Regions from separate parts of the Vibrio sp. THAF190c genome, predicted to be linked through region 1. Evidence: predicted binding sites of a transcription regulator. Region 1 holds the regulator's gene; each other region holds the start of a gene.

Region 1 (7,512 bases):
CGGCTGTGATTACGGTTCATGGAACCCAGAGACGGATGTCTATCTACCGCGAAAATACAAAGCAACGAAGCACAGTATGGCTCGAGGTAAATCCGCTTGTAAGCAAAAGCTGCAGCAAGAAGTTGGTTTACCTGAGTCTGATTGCGCCGTGTATGGCATGGTATGCCGCCTGACTAACCAGAAGGGTGTTCACTATTTAATACCGATCATTGAAGAGTTCCTCAAGAATGAACTGCAAATCGTGATTGTGGGTACAGGTGACCCCGTATTAGCAAGCCAGCTTAAAGAGCTTTCCGCGCTGCATTCAGAGAAGTTTTCGTTTATTGAAGCTTACAACAACGAGTTGGCTCACTTGGTTGAAGCCGGTTCAGACTTCTTCTTAATGCCATCTGAATTTGAGCCTTGTGGCTTGAATCAGATTTATAGTATGGCTTATGGCACTCTACCTATCGTTCGCTCAGTAGGCGGTTTAAAAGACAGCGTTAATCATTACGATGACAACCCTGAACTGGCCACAGGCTTTGCTTTTAGCGAGCCAACCTCTCAGGCTTTACTCTCGGTATTGCATCGTTCTCTACTGCTTTATGCACAAAAACCTGCAGAAGTTCGCCGCGTTCAGCTCTATGCAATGCAACAGAATTTTAGCTGGGAAGATGCTGCTAAATCCTATTTAGAGATGTATCACACCGTGTTGTAACTTGTGTATTTGAAAAGTAAGGTGTTCCATTGTGAACACCTTTTTTTGTTTTTAAAGTGTCACTGTTAGCGTCTAAGTTAACTGTTGAGCTACCGTTAGTTTCATATAACGCTTTGGGAGTAATTGTGGTTGAGCTATTCAGAACGCTGATAAGATGATTGACACTACTATCACTTAATCGGTTTAATAGCGTGCTATCATTACCAAGCATCTAGCAATGGTGCTCAAGCAAATAAGTAGAATTAAAGCGAAAGGTATGTCTGAGAGTTTATTATTCCATAAAACATTCAATCACCCGACCAGTGATGAGTGGGTCGTTTTCGTCCACGGTGCTGGTGGGAGTTCGTCCATTTGGTTTAAGCAGATCAAAGCTTATAAACAGCACTTTAATTTGCTACTGATTGACTTGAGAGGTCACGGCAAATCCGACAATTTATTAAAAGAGCTGATCAGTAACCGTTACACATTCAAAGCGGTAACGCTCGATATTCTTAAAGTGCTCGATCACCTAAAAATTCGTTCAGCGCACTTTGTTGGAATGTCCTTAGGAACCATTATTGTTCGAAATGTCGCTGAGTTGGCCGCAGAGCGTGTTCGCTCAATGGTACTCGGTGGTGCTGTAACGCGCTTGAATACGCGCTCTCAAGTCTTGGTCAAATTAGGTAACTTAAGTAAACATATTATCCCTTATATGTGGCTTTACAGCCTGTTTGCTTACATTGTTATGCCACAAAAGAGTCAGCGAGAGTCTAGACACCTTTTCATCCGCGAAGCGAAAAAGCTGTGTCAAAAGGAGTTTAAGCGCTGGTTTATTCTTACCGCTGACGTTAACCCGTTGATGCGTTACTTCAAAGAGCGAGAGCTACCTATTCCAACTTTGTATCTGATGGGAGAGCGTGACTACATGTTCATCAAGCCCGTTAAAGAGATGGTGGCGGCACATAAATCGAGTGAGCTGGTGGAAATTGCCAACTGTGGTCACGTTTGTAACGTGGAGCAACCCGAAGAGTTTAACCAGCGCTCTATTGAGTTTATTCAGAAGCAAATCAAATAATATGAGTGTGGCGAGCATCGTTCACTTGATCTAATGAGATACAAAAAAACAGGAAGCGATTGCGCTTCCTGTTTTTTTTAGGGACTCATTTTTACAAAACTTATGTTTCGGGGCAAGGTGAGCCACACTGCCAACAAGAGCCAAACTGGGCTTCGTTGACCTCGTGACACTGACTACAACGCCACTCTTCATAGATGATGGAATCTTGTTGCTTCTTATAAGCATTGATGAGATTTAGTGCTGCTGTTGCATCAGAAGGCTCGTAGAGCCACACATATGGGTCTGTTTCTTCAGAGAAAGGGATTTCCCCCTTTAAACCAAACAATCCTTCCCCACGTACTTCACAGGCAATTTTTTCACTTTCTAGAAGCCCACATATTATGTGAGCCTCTGTTGGGTTTGCAGCACTGAATATCTTCATCAATTTTCCTTATCTATTCCGCGACTGGCGCCGAACGAAACTTACCCATAATCCATTTTGCAGCGATTGGGAATACGCCAAGCAGTGCGAAAGAAAGCAGTACAGAAGGGGATACGATGCCTGATAGCGAATCGATCTCTGCCAACTGAGTACCTGCGTTTAAGTAAACTGCAGTGCCAGGAAGCATTCCTAATTGGCTAGTCAAATAGTAGCGTCCTACAGAGATAGGTGTTAAGCCCATTAGTAAGTTAATTAAGAAAAATGGGAATACCGGAATCAGACGCAAAGAGAACAGGTAGAATGCGCCATCTTTTTCTACGCCTTGATTAATAGTAGACAGCTTATCGCCAAACTTACCTTGCACCCAGTCACGCAGTAGAAAACGGCTACTCAAAAACGCTAGTGTTGCACCTATGGTACTTGCAAACGACACGAGTAATAAACTAGTCCAAAAGCCGAATAGCGCCGCCCCGAGTAGCGTAACTACAGCAGCGCCTGGGATAGAGAAAGAGGTAATCATAATATAGAGAATGAAGTAGGTTGCTGCCGCAACAACAAAGTTACTCTCTATGTAGTCATTAAGAAGTGCCTGCTGGGCTTTGGCATTTTCAAGCGTTAAGTATTGACCAAAGTTAACGGCTAGTAACACTATCGTGGCAACTAAAATTATGCCTAAAATCATTTTCTTACTCATGGGAGCGTCCCTTAATCTTTTGCTTATAGTTAGTATAGTTAGACAGGAGAAGGAAAGATTAACTTTCAAAAGAAAATAAAAAAAGCCACATTAATGTGGCTTTTTACAATTAAGTGATTTGGACCTAATTAATAGAGCTGATGAGCTCGTCGCGTCGCTGCTGAGGTATCACCGACCAATGAGTGCCGTTGATTGCACCTTCAAGCGCCCAAAGTAGCTCTAAGCTAACACTTGATGAATGAGATTCTTTAATGGCTTTGTATGCATTAACAGAACCTGACTCATACAAGCTTTCAACGGTATCGATCCCTGCTTTTTTCAACATACGCTCTGTGGCAAGTCGAAGGTTTGGCAAATCTTTCAATCGCGTCGGTTTCGCCGATGATTGGATTTGTTTCTCTTCTTTAGCACAGTCAAGGGAAGCTTTTGCCAGCTCGATAATACGTTCTTGAGTCTGCCAGAGGTCTTCTGGGAGGGCAAAATACTTAGTAACGACTGGGAATCCACGTTTTTTGTAAACGTAAGGTTCGAAGCCCTGTTGTTCAAATTGTGAAGTAGTATTCTTATCAGCTCGAATGTGCAACTGATTGTTTACGACCAATGCAAACATGGTGTCATCGGCAAAAAGGCCGAAACCGCCAAACATTGAGCGTGACTTTATCTTTCCAAGTGGCTCAAATAACTTCATTGAGTCCTTGAGTATCGGTTTATCCATATTGTTTATCTCGGTGTATTTGAATTACGCCACCAAATAAGCAGGTCCGAGAGATTAGCAAAATGTCGCAATGAAATTGTCAATAAGCCGTAAATTACTACTAAAGGTAGGAAATACTGCATTTTGCCATCGGTAACCCCGCTACCATACCAATAATGGGTTAGGCCGGAGGCTTTGCGTCTCACCCTTTCAAGTGATTTGCCCTGTGCGTGACTGTATAATCAAGAATAAAGTTTTTTGTTGAATGAGGTTCACACTTGTTATTCTAAAATGTGATCTTAATTCAGTTAATTGTTGCCTTGATATGCAACTGGGTTTTTATTTTTGACAAATAAAAAAAACGCACCAAACGGTGCGTTTTATTAGATTTTTCTAAAGTTTACGTTATTTTAACGTTTTTACTGTCGCACGCTCAATGATCTCTGGATGCATCTCGAACACGCGTTTTTCGTGGTCTTTGTCTTTGATACGTTCTAGCAGGATTTCGAACGCGTTCTTACCGACACGACGTTTTGGTTGGTGAACAGTCGTCAACGGCGGTGAGAAGTACTCTGCCAACTCAATATTGTCGTAACCAATCACTGAAATATCTTCAGGGATCTTAATACCTTGCTGTTGTAGGCGGCTCATAAGACCAAGCGCCATCGTATCGTTAAAACAGAATACCGCGGTAGGGCGATTTTCCATTGCAGCGATTTTATCTGCTGCGATAACAGCCGTATCACACTCGAAGTTACCTTCAAGGATTAGGTTGTCATCGGCTTGAATGTCTGCCTCTGCCAGTGCTCGACGGTAACCAGCGATACGTTCAACACACGCCGCTTTATCTAAGTGACCACTTAGACATGCAATACGTTCATGCCCGCGTTCAACTAGATATTTAGTCGCTAGGTAGCCACCTTCTTCAGAGTTGTCGATGATCTTATCTGCTTGTGAACTTTCAGGGCCCCAATCCATAACAACTTTTGGAATGTCTGCATGACGGTCAAGCATTTCACGAAGTTCTTCCGTTAGGTCAGAACACATTACTAAGATGCCATCTACGCGTTTTTCAGCAAGCATTCGGATGTAGTCACGTTGCTTCTCGTAGATACCACCTGTGTTACATAGAATCAGCGTATAGCCTTGACGGTAACAGTAGCTCTCTACACCATCGATCACTTCAGAGAAGAATAGGTTAGTTGATTGAGTTACTAACATACCGATTGTGCGCGTAGAGTTACATTTCAAACTACGAGCAACGGCACTTGGTGCATAATTTAATTCGTCTACGGCTTTGTTTACTTTTTCTTGAGTCGCTTCTGCTACGAAACGTGTCTTGTTGATCACGTGAGAAACGGTGGTTGTTGATACGCCGGCTAAGCGAGCGACATCTTTTATAGTTGCCATGGCTTTATCCTATTGATAGCTACTTCCTCAGCAGTACGGAGCAAGTAGCCGTTTTAAGCTACCAGAACAAGAGCTTAGAATGTGTAGGGCTCTCTCGGTACTAAAGTGCTAAAAAACAAAAAACCGCTAATGAGAGCGGCTTGTCTTAACACCGAAATGCTCTTAGCTAATTTAAAGCATAGCATTTCGAGAATGTTTCATATTTTATCGTTTGCGGTCACAATTTTAGACTGACTAGAAAATACTCGCAATAAAATTCACCCAGAAATCTGGGTGAATTGTCACATTCTACCTAAATTGTGCCTTTAGTCATTAGTGAATTTATTCACCAGCCAAATATTGCGCATCAAGTTTACAGAAAGCGGCTAGCAATTCTGCAACACAAGCGTAAAAACCAAACTCATCAAATTCACGGCATTTCGTTGCAAATTGTGGAATCCAGCTGAGAAGTTGTTGTTCAACAAATTCATGCTGTGCAGTGAAAGCTGCTTCTAATTCTTGCTCACTCTCGAGGTCGTTTGAACGAATGATAATGTTGCCAAGGAAATCCAACTCGATGGCTAGGTGGTCAGCAGGCTCTTTTAGGTCTTGGTTTACGGCGATACCATAAGACGCCATGATGGCTTCCATGTCTTGAGCTGGCTTGGCGTTCAGCAGGCCGCTCTTGTCTAAGTAAATAGAAGCGTACGGTAGAGCACCGTATTTATCTGACTTAAGGAACAACTCGCAAAAATCTGACGAAAGCTCCAGTTGAGCGTCTTCACGATTCTGCAATCGGTTAAGCGCATCTACTAGGTTATTGATTGCTGGCTTAAGCGTCTCATTGTCGCCAAGACCAGTTAAAAACGAACGAATCTCAACCGAGTGGTAGTTATCCAGTTCTTCTTGAGTCAGCTCTTTTGCGAACAGGCTCGATAGCCACCAGTAGATTTCAGCTCGTTGTTCGTTGAACGCTTTCGTTTCTTTCATCTCAATAATCCTAATATCGTCTTTCGTAATATCTGCGGTACGAAGGCTTGCTAACGGTTGTATTTGCTAATTGCAAAGTCACTCGTTAGTAGTAATGCCTATATTGAATTGCGATGGAGGTTAAATAGCAAGGTTTAAGATTGTCTTGTATCAAAAAAAATTCAGGTTTCTGGCTTTTATCTTGCGTACTACTAGAATTGTTACTAGTTATGAATAGAATAGTCACTGAAACTATTAAATAAGAAAAGTGGTGTAGATGAGCTATCACGTATTAGTCGTTGAAGATGATGTGGTAACCCGTAGTAAGCTGGTTGGATATTTCCAGAATGAGGGTTACACAGTAAGCGAAGCAGAAAGCGGCGCTCAAATGAGAAACGTTCTAGAAGAGAATAACGTTGACCTCATTATGCTGGACATCAACTTACCAGGCGAAGATGGATTGATGCTAACTCGCGAATTACGCAGTCAATCAGACATTGGGATTATTTTAGTTACTGGACGCACGGATAGCATCGACAAAATTGTAGGCCTAGAGATGGGCGCAGATGATTATGTTACTAAACCATTCGAACTTCGCGAGTTACTGGTTCGAGTGAAAAACCTACTTTGGCGAATTTCTGCAGCTCGCAAGTCACCAGCAGGTGCGGCGGAGCAGGCGGATGACGAATCTATCGTTCGCTTTGGTGAGTGGATATTTGATATTCCACGCCGCGCACTGAGCAAAAACGGTGAGCCAGTGAAATTGACCAAAGCAGAATATGAGCTATTGGTTGCGCTGTCTTCATACCCGAACCAAGTATTAAGCCGTGAGCGAATCTTAAATATGATTAGCCACCGTGTTGATGCGCCAAACGACCGTACCATTGACGTATTGATTCGTCGTATGCGTGCGAAGATGGAGTTTGATCCGAAGAACCCTCAAATCTTTGTGACGGTTCATGGTGAAGGTTACATGTTTGCTGGCGATTAACGCTCAGAATTAAAATGCTCAACAAGCAAAATTGAAAAAGCCGAGATATTCAGTATCTCGGTTTTTTGTTTATGGAATCAGCTTGAAAAGAACATAGGCCATTAGTCATGGTTATCCATGTTGTACAGCATTAAAGTGCTGGCTGTGCGCCGCTCGTTGGTATTGCACCAGAGGTTGTAGAGTTTTCTTCTTCAAGCATCGATGGCTCGGAGATTACAACCGGTTCGTCCATTTCAGAGCTTTGGTTATCTAGCCAGTCGCGCAGTGATTGCCAAACTAAGCCCATCGTTTCGTGCCAGTAGCGCTCTGTTTGTTCCAAGTATGCTGCTTTTGGCATGTACTTGTTCCAAGGCTGTTCAATGCCTTCTTGAGCTAAGAAATTAGTTGGCGCAGGAATTGGTTTGATACCAGCGTCATGGAACTCGTTAAGAGCGCGCTGCATATGGCTTGCAGAAGTCACCAAAACCATTCGCTTGTTTTTTACAAACGCAGCAGCCTGACGCGCTTCTTCCCATGTATCTTTGGCTGTCTCAAGCAAGATAATGTCAGGTTTGGCAACGCCTAATGCTAGGGCAACTTTGGCCATCATACGTGCGTTACTGA
Region 2 (7,512 bases), 1.2 Mb from region 1:
AAGTCAAAACGCAACTCACTGAACACCTCAATGGCTTGCTCATTTGTTACTTCACGTCCTGCCAATTTTCCTAGCTCTTCTAGGGTAATAGTACACTCAATAAGTGCGCCACTTTGTTGAGCAGGGAAAACGACGCGTTGATTCTCTGCATCCCAGGTTTGGATATCAGGAAACAAAATTGACTGATTCATTATTAAGCCTCTAGGTTCTTTCTTAATTCTCTGAGGATTTGCTTTGTACCCGGTCTTAGACCGCGCCACAACATAAAGCTTTCAGCCGCCTGGCCCACTAGCATACCTAGGCCATCATAAGCAGCGTGGACACCATTATCCAATGCCCAGCGATTAAAGACCGTATGTCCCGAACCATAGACCATGTCATAAACGGTACTTGTTGGTGTAAATATCTCGGCGGACACTTGTGGCAGTTCACCGCTCAACCCAGAAGAAGTAGAGTTAATGATCACATCAAAGCCTTCATTCACCTCATCAAGTCCAACGCCTGAGACATTGCCAAAGGAAGTAAACATTTCTGCGAGTAGTTGTGCTTTAGAAGCAGTGCGGTTGGCAATCACTAATTGACGAGGACTGTGGTCAAGCAATGGCTTAATCACCCCCCTTGCTGCACCTCCAGCTCCAAGCAACAGAATACGAGCGTCTTTTAATACTACTTGATGTTGCAATAAATCTTGGACTAGCCCTTCACCATCGGTGTTGTCACCAATGATCTCGCCATCATCAAGCTTTTTAAGGGTATTCACGGCACCAGCTAGTTGAGCTCGCTCAGTTAAGCGATCCGCAAATTGGTATGCGTCTTCTTTAAATGGTGCTGTAACGTTACAGCCTTTACCACCATTACCAAAGAAATCTTTCGCTGCAATGAGAAAATCACCGGGCTCAGGCTGTTGAGATGTATAGGTAAGTTGCTGGTTCGTTTGGCGAGCAAATAGCGTATGAATAAATGGTGATTTACTTTGACTAATTGGGTTTCCAAAAACGGCATAGCGATCTATGTACTGTGTCATATCCTTACCTAACAGAGCTTATGAAAAAGGGTCATCGAATGATGACCCTATCACTATACCTATAAGGAAGGAAGTCTTACCAAACTCTAGGTTTTAAATAGTCTGTGTACAGTAGCGCCTCTGGTGAACCCTCTTGAGGTTCGTATCGATACTCCCATCGTGCCAATGGTGGCATCGACATCAGAATCGACTCGGTACGCCCACCACTTTGTAGACCAAATAAGGTGCCACGGTCATAAACTAGATTAAATTCAACATAGCGGCCACGACGATAGAGTTGGAAATCGCGTTCACGTTCGCCGTAAGGCGTCTCTTTTCTTCGTTCAACAATTGGCAGATAAGCTTGAGTATAACCCTCGCCAACCGCTTGCATGTAAGCAAAGCTCTTCTCAAAGCCCCACTCATTCAAATCATCAAAGAACAAGCCGCCTACACCACGCGTCTCATCACGATGAGGCAAGTAGAAATACTTATCACACCACTCTTTATGCTGCTGATACACATCATCGCCAAATGGCGCACATAGATCTTTCGCTGTTTGGTGCCAAGATTGGCAATCTTCAGCAAATGGGTAGAACGGGGTCAGGTCGAAACCACCGCCAAACCACCAGATAGGCGCTTCACCCTCTTTTTCTGCAATGAAAAATCGTACATTGGCATGAGAGGTTGGGATATATGGGTTCCTAGGATGGATCACCAACGAAACACCCATTGCCTCAAACTTTCGGCCAGCAAGCTCTGGTCGATGTGCGGTCGCTGATGCTGGCATCTCTTTACCCGCGACGTGAGAGAAGTTCACACCACCCTGCTCAAATACGGCACCATTAGTCATAACGCGCGTACGACCACCACCGCCAAGACGCTCACCAGGTTCACGTTGCCATGCGTCTTCTTCAAACGCCGCAACACCATCGGCTTGTTCTAGTTGTTGGCAAATCGAATCTTGTAAGTTGAGCAAGAACTGCTTTACCGCATCTTTATCAATTGCTGACATGTTTCTTCCTTTATGCAGGGTTTAGCCCTGTCTTAATATTTGAGAAGTCTTTGCATCACGGATTTCACTCGGCTTATCACGGCCTCCCGTTTCACCCTCAAGAATGGCCACCAGCTTATGACCAAGCTGCTGCTTCACTTCTTCAGTGGTCATACACGGCGGCTCACCCGATAGGTTTGCGCTGGTAGAGGTTAACGGCTTTCCAAGCGCATTACACATCTTCTGTACCAAAGGGTGATCGGTTACACGTACTGCAATTGAATCGAATTGACCACTTACCCAACCCGTCACTTGTGCACTGGCTGGCATGATCCACGTAACAGGGCCTGGCCATGTCGATTTTACCGTTGCCAATTGCTCAGGGGTCAGCTGACTTTCATCGATATAGGGAAGCAACTGTTCATAACTAGCAGCAATTAGGATGAGGCCCTTTTCCATCGGACGCTGTTTGAGTTCAAGTAATTTCTGGATGGCTTGCGGGTTATCAGGGTCGCAACCAACACCAAATACACCTTCAGTTGGATAGGCGATCACCTCACCTTGTTGTAATGCCTGTAAAGTATGCTGAAAGTTGTCCACGATTTGCCTCATCTATATCTGCTATTAAACTCGTTAAGTGTACAAATAATCACTAAATGTTACTAAAGCTATTTGTTTATAAAATGTATCAATTAGCAACTTTGACTGACGCAAACGTTTTCCTTGAGCAATTTTCCCCGTATAATGCGCGCAAATTATCTAATCACTTAATCAAATCGTACCTGAAGGAGTTTGAGATGACTGTCGGTATTATCATGGGTTCTAAATCTGATTGGCCAACAATGAAGCTAGCAGCGGACATGTTGGATCAATTTGGCGTAGCGTACGAAACAAAAGTGGTTTCTGCTCACCGTACTCCTCAACTACTGGCGGATTACGCAACGAGTGCAAAAGAGCGTGGAATTAAGGTGATCATTGCAGGTGCAGGCGGTGCAGCTCACCTACCAGGCATGGCTGCAGCGTTTACTAGCGTTCCTGTTCTTGGTGTACCTGTACAGTCTAAAGCTCTTAAAGGCATGGACTCACTTCTTTCTATCGTTCAAATGCCTAAAGGTATTGCTGTAGGTACATTGGCAATCGGTGAAGCAGGTGCAGCTAACGCAGGTATTCTAGCAGCACAAATCATTGGTACGCACAATGAAGATGTGATGGCAAAAGTAGAAGCGTTCCGCTCTGAGCAAACAGAAACGGTACTAGCTAATCCAAACCCTGCAGAGGACTAATTCCCATGCATGTTCTTGTGTTAGGCGCGGGCCAACTTGCTCGCATGATGTCCCTAGCTGGGGCACCGCTGAATATTGAAATTTCTGCTTTTGATGTTGGCAGCAAAAACATTGTTCACCCATTAACGCAAGCGATTCTAGGCAATGGCTTAGAGAATGCGATTGAGCGTGCGGATGTGATTACGGCTGAATTCGAACACATCCCTCATGATGTGCTCGAAGTGTGTGAGCGCAGTGGTAAGTTCCTACCGACTACCGAAGCAATCAAAGCTGGCGGCGACCGTCGTCTTGAGAAAGCTCTGCTCGACCAAGCGGGCGTGAAGAACGCCAAATACGCAGTGATCAACTCTCGCGAAGACTTTGACCACGCTATCTCGCATGTTGGCCTACCAATGGTGCTTAAGAGCACACTAGGTGGCTATGATGGCAAGGGCCAATGGCGCCTTAAGTCTTTAGACGCAGTAGAAACCGTTTGGACTGAGATGGCAGAATGCATCGCGGCGACCGACAACCAAGCGATTGTTGCTGAAGAGTTTGTTCCATTTGATCGTGAGGTATCTTTAATTGGTGCTCGTGGTAAAAATGGTGAGATTCAGGTGTACCCTCTGGCTGAAAACGTTCATACCGACGGTGTGCTGAGCCTATCAACAGCGATTGATGATGTTGAGTTACAGGAACAAGCTAAGACTATGTTCACTGCGGTTGCTGAGCGCTTGGATTACGTAGGTGTACTTGCTCTTGAGTTCTTTGATGTTCAAGGTGCACTGCTCGTTAATGAGATTGCCCCACGCGTTCATAACTCTGGCCACTGGACACAGCAAGGTGCTGAAACTTGTCAGTTTGAAAATCATCTTCGCGCCGTATGTGGCATGCCTCTAGGAAGCACAAAGCTGATTCGCCCGACTGCGATGATCAATATCCTGGGTGAGGACACTCTGCCTAACGCGATCTTGGCGCAGGCCGGTTGTCATGTTCACTGGTATGGCAAAGAAAAACGTGCAGGTCGTAAGATGGGGCACATTAATGTTAGTGCTGACTACAATGCCGAACTGCAACGCACGCTTTGCGGTCTAGCTAAGATCTTAGATAAAAGGGCTTACCCAGCGATACACGATTTTGCTGAGCAAATGCAGTAAATGGAAATCCAATAAAAAACGGCGCTCATTGAGCGCCGTTTTTTATGCTTGTTCTTGAATGTGGTGACATTTTCGGTCAGCACACTGCTTTTTGGTGCCTTTGGCGGTTTTCTTCTCCACCAGCAGTGGATACTGACACACTTCACAGCGACCAATAATCGGCGGCTGATTGACAGCAAACTTACACTTAGGGTAGTTATCACACGCAAAGAATTGTTTGCCATAGCGAGACTTGCGCTCAACAAGATGACCTTTGCCACACTCAGGGCAGGCGACTTGCGGTGCTGATTGCTGCTCTTGTTTCGGTTGGTCAAGCGACTCAATGTGATGACACTCAGGGTAGCTACTACAACCAATAAACATGCCATAGCGCCCTTGCCTTAATACCAATTCATTTTGGCACTTTGGACAAGGCACACCGAGTTCTTTCACGATATGCCCATCATTCTGATGCAACGGCTTAATATAGTCGCATTCAGGATAATGGGTACACCCCATAAACGGGCCGTGTTTACCGTGGCGCAGCTGCAACTCTCCGTCACACTGCGGGCACGCTTCATGTTCTAACGCGTGCTCGTGAGCCGAGAAAAGTTGATGATCAATCTTACTACTCATGACAAGCCTGTATTAATGCAAGATACCTTGCTCTTTGGTGTACAACAGCTCTTCCATTTGCGTGTAAGCACTCTCATTACCCGGTACGTTAAACAGCACCATTAAGATAATCCATTTGAGATCATCCAACTCAAACTCATTGGTCTCAAGGCCCATCACTCGATCAATGACCATCTCACGAATTTCAGTGGTCAGCACATTGATCTGCTCAAGGAATAGAAGAAAACCACGACACTCGAGGTTAATACGCGCCATCTCTCGCTTAGTATAAATACGCATAGAGGTATTCGAAGAGACCGAGATCGCCGCTTGGCTATCGGTTTCTTGCAGTGCTGCGAGATCTTCTAACCAGTGAAGAGCCTTATAAATATCGTCTTGGTGAAACCCTGCTCGAAGCAACTCTTCTTCAAGCTCATCTTGATCCACCTGCAATTCAGAATCGCTATGGATGTAGGTTTCAAAAAGGTACATCAGAATGTCCATCATCATAGCTAGCCTCTCCCCTTTCGAATATAGCCACCAGAAACTGCAACAACATGCCCTAAAAGTTCTAACTCTAAGAGCTGCATCATGACTTCATGCACAGGTATATGGGTTCTCTGTGCCAAAATATCAACGGGTGTCGCCTCTAACCCTACGTTAGCTAACAGATGTGGAAATGGCAATTGTTCATTTTCATTGTCGGTTGTCGGCGCTTCAAACAGACTGGGTTGTACATCAATAGACCAATCTAGCAGGCTTTTTATTTCAACAAGCACATCTTGAGCGCTCTGAACTAAGCAAGCACCCGACTTAATTAAACTGTTCCCTCCACGGCTAGTTGGGCTGTGTATTGAGCCTGGCAAGGCAAAAACTTCTCGTCCTTGTTCCAATGCGTAGCGCGCCGTAATCAATGAACCACTCTTTTCTGCCGCCTCTACCACCAATGTACCTAGCGACAAGCCACTGATAATACGATTGCGACGCGGGAAGTTTTCAGGACGAGGTTTAGCTGAGGGACGAAATTCAGAGATTAGCGCGCCTTGCTCTTCAATCCGTTGTGCCAGTTTACGATGGCGGGCTGGATAGATAGCATCTAGCCCAGAACCAAGCACGGCGAAAGTTTCACCACCTCCTTCTAGAGCACCATCATGAGCATATCCATCAATACCCAACGCTAAACCACTAGTGACAATCAAACCGCTTTGCGCGAACTCTCGAGCAAATGCTTTGGCTGTTTGTAATCCTTGTAGACTGGCATTGCGACTGCCAACCATCGCGATTTGAGGATCACTGAGTGTAGTGATATTACCGCGCACAAACAATGTACTAGGTGCGCTAGCTATCTGGCGCAGGCTTGGTGGATACGCGGCACACTGGTGAGTAACAAGATGATGGTTGGCACTTTTCGCCTGCCACGATAAACACTCTTCAACCAGTGGCTCTGTTTTGAGTTTAAGGTAAGTTATTTGAGAATCGGAGAAACCAAGCGACTGCAGCTGTTCATGTGAGTAGTTAACAATATTAAGTGGAGAGTCGATAGCCAGTAAGCGCTTAAGGCGCTTCATTCCTAGCTTAGGGATAAAGCTCAACCTCAACCACGCCACCAACTCTTGCTCAGTCATCTGGTAATCCTATGGTTCGATATCGTGTGCAGAATGATTTAAGACCATAGATAGCGGCGACACCGCCAAGGTATCACTACTGATCGGTTGGCTGCTTTGGGTCACCAGCGCCAAACTAAAATGTTGATAAGGTCTTATCACCATTAGGTTGCCGATCTCGGTATTCGGCAACTGGACTTTATTGCCCATAGCATTACTGTCATAGCTATACTCGCCCTGCTGACCATAGACCACTGCACCTAACTCTCGAAGCGAGAACATAGATCCCTGACGCAGGTCATCATCAGTCCCCCTGTCTATCACCACAACCTGATTTTTGGCACTAAATTTGGCTCCCTCTAAAGAACCAACAATATTGGCAGATTGCCCCACCTTCGTAGGAGAAGGATAGAATGTAGTAGTTAACGTACTCTTATCTATGGCTAATTCAGGGAGAACAACATCATTAATCAGGATTTCTTGCAGCTGCGACTCAACCTTTAAGCTGCTGAACGACTCATCAACCGCGCTAAGCTTCGCGGTTGCGACTAAGCGCAAAGACACAATTGAGGTGGCAGGCTGGGTTCGTTGATAAGTTGCTACCGCACGATAGATTCCCCACTTTGGATGCTGTTGTTGACCAGAGATAAACAAGCGGTCTTGAGCCGTGAGAAACTTACGCCCATCACTTGTCCCCAACACACGTTGCGCTGACTCTATATCCGCTTGGGTCACCAATCGATCAGACTGAAGATAAGGCAATACCAGCCCTTCATTAACCGTAGGTACCGCTTTTTTATTCCTAACTCGAATCTTAGGGCTTAGCTTTACTATCGGTTTCACACTCAATACAGGCTGACCGTTACGCCATACCAATGAGAGCTTGTCTCCCGGATAG
Region 3 (7,512 bases), 1.2 Mb from region 1:
AGCTTAGTTTCGATATCTTGGTCGGAATGATCTACCAGCACTTCACCAATCAAATTCAGTGCTTCTGCCTGCTCTGTGGTATCGGCAATGTAGTCACCAAAGATAAGAGCTTGTGACACCTCAAGACCTGCGTCACCAGTTATGGCAGCAACGACTTGTTCCTCAGCGTCAGCAACTGTCAACTCCGAGTCTTCAGCAAGAAGTTTGTTCACCATGTTAGTCATTGGGTTGATGATTGTGCCACTGCCCGCATTTGCCAGCGTGAAGTCATGTTGAACCAGACCACGGTTGCTATCTACCGTTTGACCAGCAACGGCATCTACACAGACAACGGCATTTCGATACTCTACGCTGAGATTTGCCTGACCTTTATTGTCCGTTTTGCCCTGAGACAGATCACAAACACCATCTTGAGTACTATCCACCGAAACATTGGCATTCGCTAAGTAGCCATCAATTGCGGTAATTGAAAATGATGTTGGGCCGCTTGAATCACTGTCTGAACCACACCCGACGAGAGCCACTGCAATTGACGCTGCCAGTAAACCTTGCTTTTTCATTGATATTCCCTTTGTAAGCCTTTTATTGTTTGAGCCATGACTGAATGTTGAGAATCAGTGGCATCAAGTCGGCGTTATTTTTAGGGAGATCGCTCACCACAAACAAGACACAGGGAACAACAGAAAAACCGTAAAACTTTTTATGAATTTATTAATAAAATTAGACACTTTACAAAGATCATGCGGCAAGCCTGCTGTAAAGCCAACTCTTAGCAAATTTAAGATCTTTTTCCACCAAGCTGGAGCTGCACTCTAGAAGCTGACAGATCTCGGTGTGCCTAAGCCCAATGTAATACTTTAGCTTTAAGACATTAGATTGGCGTGGATAGTAATTGGTAAACTCAACCAAAGATTGTTCTAGCGCGATCCTGCGCTCTAAAGGCAGGCCTTCAATTGACAAGGCTTTTTCTATGACAAGGGATTGATCTGGTTGACGCTTATCCGCTTGTGCTGCCCATGCTTGGTTGATAAGAATATGCTGCATTGCTTTGGCAGCCATCAAATAAAAATCTCGAGTTTTTTCGATGGTTCCTTTGTCCAAAGCGGATACCTTCAAATACGACTCGTGAATCAGAGCGGTAGTATTGGTTGATTCTTTGTTTAGGCTAGCACCCGACTTTTGACGACGCTGTTGAGCCAACTCTTTTAGCCTACGGTAGGCAAAACGAAATATCTGCTCTTCAGACTTTTTACAACCCACCTGCCATTGTGAAATCAGCTCCGTGAGATGATCGCTATCGACCCTAACCTCTTTGGTTACAGTCATTGCTTGTTACCCCACGGACTCATTGAAAATGACAACCTCATCGGTTGGATGAATCTCATCATGCTCTTGGTCTCCTTCAGACTGCATAAGCCGTATATTCATTGGATCAATGATGTTGTATTCGATGTCATCAGCAGTGCTGCTACTGACGACTTGCATTGAAGAATTCAAATCTCCTCGCCTTTGTGGCCAAAATGACCGTGAGGGAGTGTCCAACACGAGCTTGAGCTGGTTTTCTCGGTTCTCAATCACGGCTTCCCAATCTGTTAAATCGTTGTTTAGAGGATAAACACTGGCCGTGACGTCATTGAGCATCTCGTCCAATGTCAGCTTTTGACGATTGAGATCTTGAGTCGCGGTCGACAACGCCACAATGATAGCCATCATGCTCAGCACTAGAGCAGTACTACACAGAGTAAACACTGGAGAACGAATCATTGATTTCTTTATCACTTCAACGCTTACTTTGGACTCTTGGCTTAAAGGGAAAAAGCAGCGAACATTTTCGATATCTTGCGCAAGATCTTTGGCTCTTGCATATCTGCGGCTAGGGGAGGAATGAGTCGCTAAAGCCACGACCTTGGTGATATCGCCTCTCGGCTGAGCTCGGAGGATATCCAAATACAGAATCCGACCTAAGGCATACACATCTGTTCGCTTGTCTATCGCATCACTATCAAGCTGCTCTGGGCTTGCGTAGTTTCGCGTGAGTGCCAAAACATTTTGGGTGATTAATTCCCTATCCCCAGTGCTCAGCCTTTGTACTTTTTGAGCAATGTTAAAGTCGATGATTTTCGGTACACCATCACGACAAACCAGTATGTTTTCGGGTTTAAGATCGCCATGAATAACCTGATGTTGATGAGCATGATCGACAGCCAAGCAAATATCTCGAAACAGCACCAACTTCTGATCGAAACTCAACGACCGTGAGCTTAAGTAGTCGCGTAAGTTCACCCCATCGACGAACTCCATCACGATGTACGCTGCTCCGTTATAGATACCTGCGTCGTAGACTTTGGCAATATTGGAGTGGCTAACACTGGCAAGGAGCTGTGCCTCTGAAAAGAGTGCCTCTTGACCTAGCAGTCCTAAGATCTCGGGATGGAAAAATTTGATTGCGTACTGGTGATAAAACAGTGAATCGTGGCGAGCAGCATAATAAACCGCAGCAAACCCTCCTCTACCTAGCTCATGACCGATAACATAGCGATCAACGCGAAGGTTTTCATAACAAATGGTAGATTGATTAGCTGTCGATAGATGCACTTCCAATGCATCAATCGCACAATTATTGTTGGCGTGTTTCAATAATTCATCGACGTTACGAGCAAGTTGGGGCGAATTTTGACGAACATCAGAGAGGATAAGATCGCGTTCGCTGGCGTTCTTATCAACCAATTGATAAAAGAGTTGAGTACTACTGAGGTTAAAATCCATTTTAAGTGTCAGTTATTATAGCTACTGGTTTTATATCCCAGAACTTTTAACCCTATCAATTAAAGGGAAATAACTTGATACAGTTTGTAGACTCTTGAAATAAAATTCCAACAGTTCCATTAATCAAAAAAATAACAGGGTGACGAGCAACTAAGTCACAAATATAATTAAGCCTGAAACGCAAAAAACCCGACAACTCAAAGAGCTATCGGGTTTCTTAAAATAAATGGCACGCCCTGTAGGATTCGAACCTACGACCACATCCTTAGAAGGGACGTGCTCTATCCAGCTGAGCTAAGGGCGCGCTACAGGATAGAATTATACGAATTCGAATCAGTAAAGCAACGGCTTTGTCTAACATTCTGATCTAAGTGAGTAAAAAAAGGGCAAAGGCATTATAAGTGTTGAAAATTAGACCAAAGCAAACGTTTGCTTGATGGAAATCAAAAACGTTTTCTGGAATAATGCGCCAAAACATCAGCCACTAACTTGAATATCAATACTAAGGAAATTCATGACTGCTCAAAATATTGATGGAAAGCTAATATCTCAAACCGTTCGTTCTGAAGTTGCTGCACGTGTAAAAGCGCGTACTGAAGCAGGCTTACGAGCTCCAGGCCTAGCGGTAGTTTTAGTGGGTGAAGACCCAGCTTCTCAAGTTTATGTGGGGAGCAAGCGCAAAGCGTGTGAAGAAGTCGGCTTTGTATCAAAGTCTTTTGACTTGCCTGCAACGGCAACCGAAGAAGAGCTACTTACTCTTGTTGACCAATTGAACGAAGATCCAGAGATTGATGGCATTCTTGTTCAGCTACCTCTTCCTGCCGGTATCGATAGCACACACGTACTAGAGCGTATTACGCCAGAAAAGGACGTTGATGGTTTCCACCCATACAATGTCGGTCGTCTTGCACAACGTATCCCTAAGCTACGTTCTTGTACGCCAAAAGGTATCATCACTCTGCTTGACCGCTACAACATCGACCTACGTGGTAAGCACGCGGTTGTTGTCGGCGCATCAAACATCGTTGGTCGTCCTATGACTCTAGAACTGCTTCTAGCGGGTTGTACTACCACTACTTGCCACCGTTTCACTAAAGACCTAGAAGGTCACGTTCGCCAAGCTGACGTTGTTGTGGTTGCAGTAGGTAAGCCTAACTTCATTCCGGGTGCATGGATCAAGAAAGGTGCCGTGGTGGTCGATGTTGGTATCAACCGCCTAGAGTCAGGCAAATTGGTGGGTGACGTGGAATATGATGTTGCGAAAGAGAGTGCAAGCTTCATTACTCCAGTTCCTGGTGGTGTTGGCCCGATGACGGTTGCAAGCCTTATCGAGAACACAATGATCGCTTGTGAGCAGTTCCACTCTAACAAGTAACCACTGCCTCAAATAGCTATTATCTCATGTAGCCATTGCTTCAAATAATGAAAAGCCGCGACAATCCGTCGCGGCTTTTTTGTTGGCTATTCACTTATGGAAAAGACTATAGCGACAGCGCTACACCTGCAATCGAAGCACTCATCAAGTTCGCTAGTACGCCTGCACAAATCGCGCGGAAGCCATACTTAGAGATGAATGAGCGACGCTCTGGAACCAGGCTACCCAAACCACCGATTAGAATCGCCATGGTTGAGATATTCGCAAAGCCACACAGTGCAAAGGTTACGATAGCTTGAGAGTGTTCGCTTAGTACTTCCTTCGCTTCCATTAGCTGGATGAAGGCAACAAACTCATTCACAACGATCTTGTTGCCGATCAGTGATCCCGCAACAACCGCTTCGTTCCATGGCACACCAATCAACCATGCAACGGGTGCAAACACATAACCTAGAATAAGCTCGAAGCTTAGGTCCACGCCGAACCAACCACCAACTGCACCTAGCATGCCGTTCAGCATTGCAATCACGCTGACAAAAGCAAGAAGTGTTGCACCCACTGCGACTGCAATACGAAGTCCAGACATAGCCCCATCTGCCATTGCCTCAACTACGTTCGTTGCTCGTGGAATTTCTACATCTGACTCAATGCTCTCTTGAGTCTCATTAGCACTGCCCGGTACCAAGATTTTTGCCATCAATAAACCTGCAGGCGCAGACATAAATGCCGCTGCAATTAGGTAGTTCAGATCCACGCCTAGAGACGCATAACCAACTAGCGTGCCGCCTGCTACCGATGCCAAACCACAAGTCATTACCGCAAACAGCTGAGAATCGGTCATGTGCTTCAGGTAAGGCTTAACCACTAATGGTGCCTCAATCATGCCAACGAAGATGTTCGCCGTAGCAGAAAGAGATTCCGCACGGCCTGTACCTAACAGCTTCTGCAATGCGCCGCCAATTAGGTTGATCACTTTTGGCATGAAACCGATGTGGTACAAACCTGAAATCAGAGCCGAAAAGAAAATGATGATACCGAGAACGTTAATCGCAAATACAAACCCACTATTGGTTAGGCCACCAAATAGGAAGCCGATGCCCTCTTGGCCGTAATTGATTAAGCTCGAAACGGCTCCCGTCACGCCATTAAGCACGTCTTTACCCATAGGTACGTACAACACAAGCAGTGCAAAAGAGACCTGAAGTAAGAAAGCAAGAGACACCGTTCTTAGCTGAATATTTTTTCTGTCCGTAGATAGTAACCAAGCGATTACTAGAAGAGTAATGATTCCAATTAGGGATGCCATATGCGTCAAACCTGAAAAGTTGTAGTAGGAAAGGCGACGCATTGTATAGAGGAAACCGTTTGCGGCAAGCAGTGGTTGTTACATGGATGTTGGCTTAACTGTCCATTTAAGCACCAAATATATAACTCATTGAATTAATTAAAACTTTATTGATTATTTTTAATACTTTTTCCATATAGAAATTATATTTTCAAAAACAGCGACAGTTAGCGGTGTAATTCAACGCAAGTTTTCAGATTTTTATCCCAATACGTCGGAGAACCAATGTGCTGTTTCAGGAACTCAATCACCGTGGATAGCTTCTTTGGCATGTTCTTGCGGCTTGGATAGACAGCAAAAAATGGCATGATCTGACTGGCTTTCCACTCAGGTAATACCTGAATTAGCTGACCACTGCGAAACTCCTCTTTAACAAGATAAGTCGCAAGATAGGCAATTCCCCAACCTGCCACAGCTGCGTCTCTTACCGCCTCTGCTAGATCGACAGAGTAATCACCACTAACGGTGACACATAAACTTTCTTGTCCGTTATCGAACGCCCAAGAGGTATAATCACGCTCACGGCTACGATAGATAAGACAGTTGTGGTCGCTCAGATCCGAAGGACAACTCGGCGTACCCGCTTTGATCAAATAGTCTGGTGATGCCGCGACTACAAACTGGCTGTCTGCTAATCGCTGGGCGATGTACCCTTCTGGCAATTCTTCATTATTGGTGATCCACAGATCTAAACGCTCTTCGATCATATCGACTTTATAATCAAACAGGTGAACCTCAACCTTAAGTTGCGGATAGAGCTGACGTAACTGATCAATAGCGGGAATGACATGCAAAGTACCGAACGACTGGGAGATACCAACGCGCAATTTACCAGAGACATCATCACGCTGACTTTCCATGTCCATTTGTGCAGCTTTGAGCGTACCAAACAGCTGTTCACAGTGCTGATAAAACACTTCACCCGCTTCGGTCAACGTGAGGCTGCGCGTCGTACGCTGCACCAGCTTAATCCCAATGTTGTCTTCCAACAGTGCGATCTGCTTACTGATGTGCGATACCGATACATTTAAGCTCTTCGCTGCATTGGTAAAACCGCCATGCTTAATCAAGGCGTGGAAGATCACCATTTGTGCCGCTCTGTCTGTTAACACTCCGCCTACCCTCTATCTATCTTTATGAAACGGCCTATCTGGAATAAACCACTTGTTTGAAAACACTAAAAACAAAAGGACTCCGAAGAGTCCTTTTTAATCTGTTGGCTTACGCCGCTTTGCCTTGGTTACTTTCTTTTAACTTAAGCTATTTAAACTTAATTCGATCAGCGAGGTGACTCACTGCCAGTGCAAAGTAGTACGAACGATTCCACTTCATCAGTACATTGTAGTTGTTGTAAACCAAATAAGAGCGCCCGGTTTGGTCATCCGGCATGATCAACCAAGCTTTAATATCTTCATCAAGCTTAGGCAGTGGGCTACCATCAAAGCGCGTAATACCCAGCTTTGACCACTCTTGAAGGTACTTACCTTTCTCTTCCGAGCGGCCCTGCATATCTAGAGAAATATTCGCCGGCACTTTTACTTGTCTGCCCCATGTGTACTTATCATCCCAACCAGACTGGCTCAGATAATTCGCCGCAGAAGCAAAAACATCGGCTTCGGTATTCCAGATGTCTTTTTTACCGTCACCATTACCATCTGCTGCATAAGCTAGGAATGAACTAGGCATAAACTGAGGTTGCCCCATCGCTCCAGCCCACGACCCTTTCATATCCTGAGGTTTAATATGCCCCTCTTCAAGAATGGTCAGTGCTGCCATCGCTTCTTTGGTAAAGAACGCCTCGCGACGACCTTCGTAAGCCATGGTGGTTAGCGCGTCAATCACACGGTAATTACCAGTAAAAGTACCAAAGTTACTCTCAACGCCCCACAATGCGACAATAAAGCGAGGTTGAACACCATACTCATCACCGATGCGTTTCAGTTCAGCATGGTGCTTATCATAAAGCGACTGCGCTTGCTTAACCTTCCAAGCAGGAACTGCTCTTGGAATGTACTCGTCTAGCGTC
Region 4 (7,512 bases), 1.4 Mb from region 1:
ACATCATGCAATGTGGCGCTTACAAGACATCCGCTCAAGCTGAAGCGCGTAAACTCGACATCGCCTTCCAAGGCATCTCAAGCGATATCCGCAAGAAAGAAGGCAGCAGCTGGTACCGTGTGGTACTTGGCCCTTACAAACTTAAGCGTGATGCTGAGCGTGATCGCCATAAGCTACAAAGAGCCAAAATCGAGCCGTGTGCGATTTGGAAAGACCAATAAATTCCATGATGAAAACCTCCGCTTTCGGAGGTTTTCTGCTTTCTGGACCAATACTGTTTTCTACTGCCCTATCAGCATAAATTGCCCTACATCTACCATGGCAACTTGAATTCTCAGCAGGCCATCCTCATATTGTTTTTATACCCAAAGATAAAAAGATAAAGAGGCCCTACTCGTGACTACCATTGTATCTGTACGTCGTAATAATAAAGTCGTCATCGCGGGTGATGGACAAGTATCTCTAGGCAACACCGTAATGAAGGGCAATGCCCGTAAAGTACGTCGCCTATACAATAATAAAGTACTGGCAGGTTTCGCTGGCGGTACGGCAGATGCTTTCACGCTATTCGAAAAATTTGAAAGCAAGCTGCAAATGCACCAAGGCCACCTAACCAAAGCTGCCGTTGAGCTGGCGAAGGATTGGCGTAGTGATCGCGCTCTGCGCAAACTAGAAGCCCTATTGGCTGTTGCCGATGAGACAGCATCTCTGATCATCACTGGTAACGGTGACGTAGTGCAGCCAGAGCATGACCTAATCGCAATTGGCTCAGGCGGCAACTTTGCACAAGCAGCAGCGACAGCCCTACTAGAAAATACCGATTTAGATGCACGTGAAATCGCAGAGAAGTCACTGACCATTGCTGGCGACATCTGTGTATTCACCAACCATCACCACACTGTTGAAGAACTAGAAAGCACCGTTGAGCTACCGAAGCCGGAATAAGCCTCAAACCAATATTGCATCCAACAGTGACTCAAGAATTAAGGAATAAACATGTCTGAAATGACCCCTCGTGAAATTGTTCATGAACTGAACCGCCACATTATTGGCCAGGAAAATGCGAAGCGCTCTGTGGCTATCGCCCTACGTAACCGCTGGCGTCGTATGCAGCTAGAAGAGAGCCTGCGTGTTGAGGTTTCACCTAAGAATATTCTGATGATCGGTCCAACCGGTGTGGGTAAAACTGAAATTGCTCGCCGCCTAGCAAAACTTGCAAACGCTCCTTTCATCAAGGTAGAAGCGACCAAGTTCACTGAAGTCGGCTACGTGGGTAAAGAAGTAGAGACCATTATCCGTGACCTGACCGACGTTGCGATCAAGATGACTCACCAACAAGCGATGGAGAAAGTAAAATTCCGCGCTGAAGAGCAAGCGGAAGAGCGTATTCTTGATGCCCTTCTTCCACCTGCTCGTGACGCTTGGGGTCAAAACGAACAAGCAGATGAAGGCTCATCAAACACGCGTCAGATTTTCCGCAAAAAACTGCGTGAGGGTAAGCTAGACGACAAAGAGATCGAAATCGATGTTGCGGCACCGCAGATGGGCGTTGAAATCATGGCGCCTCCAGGCATGGAAGAGATGACCAACCAGCTACAAGGCATGTTCCAAAACCTTGCTGGTGATACTAAGAAAAAGCGCAAGCTGAAAATCAAAGACGCATTCAAGGCACTGACTGAAGAAGAAGCGGCAAAGCTTGTTAACCAAGAAGAGCTGAAAGAGAACGCAATCTACAACGTTGAGAACAACGGTATCGTGTTTATCGATGAGATCGACAAGATCTGTAAGCGTGGTGATAGCTCGGGTCCAGACGTATCTCGTGAAGGTGTTCAGCGTGATCTACTACCTCTTATTGAAGGTAGCACGGTATCGACTAAGCACGGCATGGTGAAAACAGACCATATCCTGTTTGTTACTTCGGGCGCATTCCAAGTGGCTAAGCCATCGGATCTGATCCCTGAGCTACAAGGTCGTCTACCAATCCGTGTTGAACTTGAAGCGCTATCAAGCCATGACTTCAAGCGCATCCTGACTGAGCCAAAAGCGTCTCTAACTGAGCAGTACATCGCTCTAATGAAAACAGAAGAAGTGGACGTTGAGTTCACTGAAGACGGCATCACTCAGATTGCAGAAGCGGCATGGCAAGTTAACGAAACCACTGAGAACATCGGTGCACGTCGTCTACACACGGTAATGGAACGTCTAATGGATGAGATTTCATTCGAAGCGACAGACAAAGCGGGCAGCAAGCTGGTGATTGATGCAGGTTACGTGAAGTCTAAGCTAGGCGAATTCGTTGAGGACGAAGACCTAAGCCGCTTCATTCTGTAGCACAAAAATATCCAACTTGTTGCTCTAACGCAAAGAAACAGCAAGCTGATAACCGATTTCAAGGCCCACTCTCGAGTGGGCTTTTTATTACCTAAAAAATGAGCGTATACTCGAAATACGGTATGACACAGTGTCCTTACAACGACAAATAGACCTACGATGAAACAATCTCTACTGATTTGGCTTGATGCCGCACGACCAAAAACTCTGCCTCTCGCACTCGTCTCTATTCTTACAGGAAGTAGTTTAGCGTTCGCTAGCGATCAGTTTTCTCTCTCCATTGCTTTGTTGGCTTTTCTCACTGCGACCTTGCTGCAGATCCTTTCCAATCTCGCTAACGACTATGGCGATGCGGTAAAAGGCACCGACAATGAAAAACGTCTAGGACCAATGCGAGCGATGCAGTCGGGTGCTGTCTCAGCCGCAACCATGAAGCAAGCCATCATCCTAAACATTGTGTTTACCATGATTGCTGGGCTTATCTTAATTTTCCACGCCCTATCCTCTATTGAGAGTATTCTCTCTTTCATCGGTTTGGGTGTGCTGGCGATTGCAGCCGCGATTGCTTACACCGTCGGTAACAAGCCCTATGGTTATATCGGCTTAGGCGACCTGTCAGTATTCATCTTCTTTGGTCTGCTTGGTGTATCCGGAACTTACTTCCTGCACACAGGGCACATCGAACCAAGCCTATTCTTACCCGCTTTGGGCTGTGGCTTGATGGCGGTGGCCGTACTAAACATCAACAACATGCGTGACATCGAAAACGACAGTGAGTGTGGTAAACGCACCATGGCAGTTCGACTAGGACAGCACAAAGCCAAGCAGTATCATTTTGTCCTCCTGAGCGTGGCAGTGATTGCTTTCGCTAGCTACCTGCTTATTCAAGATAAGCCCGCTTGGATTAGCCTGCCGTTTTCACTGAGCATCATCACCGTTTACAAACATGGTAAGGCGGTTTGGGATACGGACAAACCCGCACAAATCGCACCTATGATGCCAGTTATCGTCAAATGCTCTCTGGTGACTAACTTATTGTTTGCTGGTGTTGTTGTAGCTCAAACTCTATTGACATAATTCAGACTAATCATTGCAAAGGGATCGAGCACCGATATACTCAAAGTAAGCTCATTGTTCAAAAGGTACGCGAATGGAATACAACACTTCAGCACTGTGCGACATCTATCTAGACCAAGTGGATGTCGTAGAGCCGATGTTCAGCAACTTTGGTGGAAGAGCCTCCTTTGCTGGACAGATCACGACACTCAAATGTTTCGAGGACAACGCGCTGATCCGCTCTGTTCTAGAACAAGACGGCTTGGGTCGTGTGTTGTTGATTGATGGTGGTGGCTCACTGCGTAAAGCGCTGATTGATGCCGAGTTAGCACTATTAGCCGAAGACAATGAGTGGGAAGGTATCGTCGTGTATGGCTGCGTTCGCGAAGTAGACGAACTAGAAGATATGAATCTCGGTATTCAAGCCCTTGCTTCTATTCCAGTTGGCGCTGTACAAGATGGCGTCGGCGAAGTCGATGTTCCAGTCAACTTTGGCAGTGTTAGCTTCCTACCTGAAGATTACCTCTATGCCGATAACACCGGCATCATTCTGTCACCAGAGCCACTCGATGTAGAGTTCGAGCTTGATGCAGAAGACGATGAGAACGAATAGTTGATACAAAAATGCCCGCTAACAAGCGGGCATTTTTTTCATCAGCGTTTATCGCAGCAAAAGTGGATTACTCAACTTCGTCCATCTTGCCTAGTAGGCTGCGAATGCGATCTTGCCATGCTGCATGCTCTTGCTGCATTTGCTGAGTTTTTTGCTCTAGCTCTTCACGGCTTGCTTTTAGCTCACCAGCTTCTGTCGCTAGCTGCTGCTTCTCTTCTTTTAGCTCTTCTACTTCCATTTGCAGAAGTGCAATAGTATCAACTGCTGTTTGAATTTTTGCTTCTAGTTGCTCTAGTACTTCAAAAGACATTCTGGCCTACCTTTAAGTTATCCATTTGATGTTGAAGGTTCACTCCACTTATTGCCCCATTCTACTCAGCAGAGCACGGATAAACACTCTATATCTTCGATATTTTGCGCCATTCGATGAAAAAAACATCGCTTTTTACCGAATATTGACGTTAATTGTGCCAGCACTATTACCTAACTGATTATTTCAGTGAATATTTTAAAATTTCAGCTCTGCTTTGATCGTAAGCAAAGCCACAAAAGCAAAAAAGCAAACGTTTCCTTTGAACTATGGTAAAATCCGCCGCGAAATTTCTATTCCCCCTTTGAAAATTTTGGAGTCCGCATGAAACGCGATTTAGCAATGGCATTTTCTCGTGTCACTGAAGGTGCAGCACTAGCAGGTTATAAATGGCTTGGCCGTGGTGATAAAAACGCTGCCGATGGTGCCGCAGTAGAAGTCATGCGCAGCCTGCTCAACAAAACCGAAATCAGCGGTGAAATCGTGATTGGTGAAGGCGAAATCGATGATGCTCCGATGCTATACATCGGTGAGAATGTCGGTGTTGGTGGTGATGCAGTTGACATCGCCGTTGACCCAATCGAAGGGACACGTATGACGGCTATGGGCCAGTCAAACGCACTGGCTGTACTAGCAGCGGGTGAAAAAGGCAGCTTCTTAAAAGCGCCTGACATGTACATGGAAAAACTGGTTGTTGGCCCTGGTGCTAAAGGTGCTATCGATCTAGAAAAACCACTAAAAGAGAACCTAGAAAACATTGCTAAAGCACTGGGTAAATCTTTAGATACACTTGTGGTAACCACGCTAGCTAAACCTCGTCACGACCAAGTGATCGCAGAAATGCAAGCGATGGGCGTACGCGTATTTGCTGTGCCAGACGGTGATGTCGCCGCTTCTATCCTAACGTGTATGCCAGACAGCGAAGTGGACGTGATGTACTGCATCGGTGGCGCACCAGAAGGTGTGGTATCAGCAGCGGTAATTCGCGCACTAGATGGCGACATGCACGGTCGTTTGCTGCCACGTCATGAAGTGAAAGGCGACAACGAAGAGAACCGTAAGCACGGTGAACTGGAACTTGAGCGTTGTGCTGAAATGGGCGTAACTGCAGGTGTGGTTCTAAAGATGGAAGACATGGCGCGCAGCGATAACGTCGTATTCTCGGCAACGGGCATCACTAAAGGTGATCTGCTAGAGGGCATCACTCGCCAAGGCAACATTGCAACCACAGAGACTCTGCTGATTCGTGGCCGCTGTCGTACAATTCGTCGCATCAAGTCGATTCACTACCTTGAGCGCAAAGACCCAGAAGTGATCGGTCACATTCTTTAATAACGACCACCACGTAAACTTTGTTCAAGGCCAGCATTTTAATGCTGGCCTTTTCTTTTTATAACGATGCTGTCAAGTGGCTATAGTAAATGGTTTGCTTTATAAATGCCTTGCCTCATAATAGTAGGGGTCATGAGGTAGGGATAGTATGAAAACAAGCGACAGAATTTTACACACCATTAAGCGCCATGGAGCCGTTACTGCTAAGCAGCTCGCACAAGAGTTTGGCATGACCACCATGGGTGCAAGGCAGCATCTCCAAAGCCTAGAAGATGATGGTATTCTGGCATTTCATGACGTTAAGGTAAAAGTTGGTCGCCCAACGCGTCACTGGTCTCTAACCCAACAAGGACACAGTCAATTCTCTGATCGTCATGGCGAGTTGACCATTCAAGTTATCGATGCCGTTGAGAATCTGTTTGGAAAAGAAGGCCTAGCCAAAGTCTCTGCAGAGCGTGAGCAATCGACCCTAAAGCAGTATCAACAAGCCTTAGTCAATTGTGATGACCTTCTTAGCAAGCTCCAAACCCTCACTCAATTGCGTGAAGATGAAGGCTACATGGCCGAGCTGCACGACGAAGGCGATCACTATGTCTTGATCGAGAACCATTGCCCTATCTGTAAAGCCGCAACACGCTGTCCTAGCTTGTGCCAATCAGAGCTAAATGTGTTTACCGAACTGCTTAAAAATGACTGTAATATCAGTCGTTCCGAACACATTATTGCGGGTGAACGTCGCTGTACATACACTGTGATTCCGTTTTAGCGTTATCGACTATTGCTGTCTCAAATTTGAGAAGAACACAAACCGAACAAAAAATAACCAACTTTCTTTCTTAAGCTTAAAGTATCTCACTCACGATGCATCATTAAGGAAAGAAAGATGGGACATCCTCAACCCGATCTCAAACTGCCCCCTTTCGATGAATTGGTTGAACTTGCTCAGCGAGATCCGAATGCGTTCAACCAACTCAAGCAAGATATGTGCGAACAGATGATTTGTTCTGCCTCTCACATCATGCAGGACAGACTGCGCGCTCAACAGAGCCATATCGACTTAGTGGTCAGTCGCTGTAAAAACCCTCATCAAACCAACGTTGTCTTAATGCGAGAGTTGCGCTGTCAGGTGTGTAAATTTCAGGAAGCACTTCAGGGCAACGATTCTAACCCTGAGCCACCACAAGCGACCATCATTGCATTTAAACCAAGAAACACCGACTAACCCTTAGGGAACCTGATACAAAAAAGGAGGCGATATGCCTCCTTTTTCTTTCCTAACACTTTTTAACTTAATGCATCTCTGCAAGCTACTGCGGTTCGTCACCGTAATCATTACGACCCTCAGTGCCTTTCAAAAAGCCACACTCAACCAAAATCCACAGGCCACATACCAAAGCAGCGACCGTCGCCACCATATGAATTGGCGATACAGTTTCAGCGGTTGGTGTCGCCATTGGTGATGCCAAACGTCCTAAAACTAAAGGCACATTCAACAGCAGCCACATATTTGATTTATTGCGGTCATGCCAGCGTTTTGCCGTAACTGCCAGATCAGGAACCACCAGCATCAGCAAGAATATTGGCAATAAGATGTATGAATATGCTGGGAACAACACAGAGATACCGGAGGCAAAGCCAGTAATCGCAACGTAGTAAAATACGTTCCAAATCCAGTAGGTTTTACGGCTGATTCTTCCTTGGAAGGAAAACAGTAACTCTTTCATCGACATCTTAAATACACTCTAATTTGGGATGCGGCCAAAAAGGGCTGCAAAAATTTAATTAATCACTTTTTGAAAACTGTTGATGTCCATATCGCGGATGTTCACTGTCAGGCTTCTTACATGGCTGGCTTGCTCTTGCAGCACCA

What was found. Region 1 encodes PurR, which represses purine synthesis genes. Its sites were predicted from a motif close to TNANGNAAACGTTTNCNTNA; they were not measured.
Region 2: purE (5-(carboxyamino)imidazole ribonucleotide mutase) is a predicted target of PurR. The motif match lies at 2,704-2,723, and genes of this name have one in related genera.
Region 3: FIV04_RS10485 (NupC/NupG family nucleoside CNT transporter) is a predicted target of PurR. The motif match lies at 5,495-5,514, and genes of this name have one in related genera.
Region 4: glpX (class II fructose-bisphosphatase) is a predicted target of PurR. The motif match lies at 4,556-4,575, and genes of this name have one in related genera.

Annotation. Positions count from the first base shown of each region.
Region 1 is NZ_CP045338.1:1,150,168-1,157,679, forward strand. Features, by position in the region: gene glgA (glycogen synthase GlgA) at 1-697, shown strand, start outside; gene FIV04_RS05260 (alpha/beta fold hydrolase) at 954-1,751, shown strand; gene FIV04_RS05265 (DUF2007 domain-containing protein) at 1,852-2,172, opposite strand; gene FIV04_RS05270 (TVP38/TMEM64 family protein) at 2,186-2,866, opposite strand; gene FIV04_RS05275 (TfoX/Sxy family DNA transformation protein) at 2,991-3,581, opposite strand; cyclic di-GMP riboswitch class I at 3,710-3,794, opposite strand; gene purR (HTH-type transcriptional repressor PurR) at 3,966-4,970, opposite strand; gene torD (molecular chaperone TorD) at 5,292-5,939, opposite strand; gene torR (two-component system response regulator TorR) at 6,196-6,909, shown strand; gene elyC (envelope biogenesis factor ElyC) at 7,040-7,512, opposite strand, start outside.
Region 2 is NZ_CP045338.1:3,248,329-3,255,840, forward strand. Features, by position in the region: gene FIV04_RS14760 (DUF1488 domain-containing protein) at 1-191, opposite strand, end outside; gene aroE (shikimate dehydrogenase) at 194-1,024, opposite strand; gene hemF (oxygen-dependent coproporphyrinogen oxidase) at 1,101-2,018, opposite strand; gene FIV04_RS14775 (L-threonylcarbamoyladenylate synthase) at 2,040-2,597, opposite strand; gene purE (5-(carboxyamino)imidazole ribonucleotide mutase) at 2,795-3,280, shown strand; gene FIV04_RS14785 (5-(carboxyamino)imidazole ribonucleotide synthase) at 3,286-4,416, shown strand; gene FIV04_RS14790 (type I DNA topoisomerase) at 4,459-5,031, opposite strand; gene FIV04_RS14795 (DUF494 family protein) at 5,044-5,520, opposite strand; gene dprA (DNA-processing protein DprA) at 5,523-6,635, opposite strand; gene FIV04_RS14805 (LysM peptidoglycan-binding domain-containing protein) at 6,645-7,512, opposite strand, start outside.
Region 3 is NZ_CP045338.1:2,365,237-2,372,748, forward strand. Features, by position in the region: gene FIV04_RS10460 (putative Ig domain-containing protein) at 1-560, opposite strand, end outside; gene FIV04_RS10465 (ECF-type sigma factor) at 739-1,326, opposite strand; gene FIV04_RS10470 (serine/threonine-protein kinase) at 1,333-2,766, opposite strand; tRNA gene FIV04_RS10475 (tRNA-Arg) at 2,994-3,070, opposite strand; gene folD (bifunctional methylenetetrahydrofolate dehydrogenase/methenyltetrahydrofolate cyclohydrolase FolD) at 3,281-4,141, shown strand; gene FIV04_RS10485 (NupC/NupG family nucleoside CNT transporter) at 4,248-5,447, opposite strand; gene FIV04_RS10490 (LysR family transcriptional regulator) at 5,654-6,574, opposite strand; gene FIV04_RS10495 (lytic transglycosylase domain-containing protein) at 6,747-7,512, opposite strand, start outside.
Region 4 is NZ_CP045338.1:3,044,011-3,051,522, forward strand. Features, by position in the region: gene FIV04_RS13780 (SPOR domain-containing protein) at 1-221, shown strand, start outside; gene hslV (ATP-dependent protease subunit HslV) at 397-945, shown strand; gene hslU (HslU--HslV peptidase ATPase subunit) at 997-2,331, shown strand; gene FIV04_RS13795 (1,4-dihydroxy-2-naphthoate polyprenyltransferase) at 2,491-3,408, shown strand; gene rraA (ribonuclease E activity regulator RraA) at 3,482-4,000, shown strand; gene zapB (cell division protein ZapB) at 4,068-4,310, opposite strand; gene glpX (class II fructose-bisphosphatase) at 4,635-5,642, shown strand; gene FIV04_RS13815 (metalloregulator ArsR/SmtB family transcription factor) at 5,791-6,408, shown strand; gene FIV04_RS13820 (DUF3135 domain-containing protein) at 6,526-6,864, shown strand; gene FIV04_RS13825 (DUF805 domain-containing protein) at 6,950-7,372, opposite strand; gene FIV04_RS13830 (5-carboxymethyl-2-hydroxymuconate Delta-isomerase) at 7,421-7,512, opposite strand, start outside.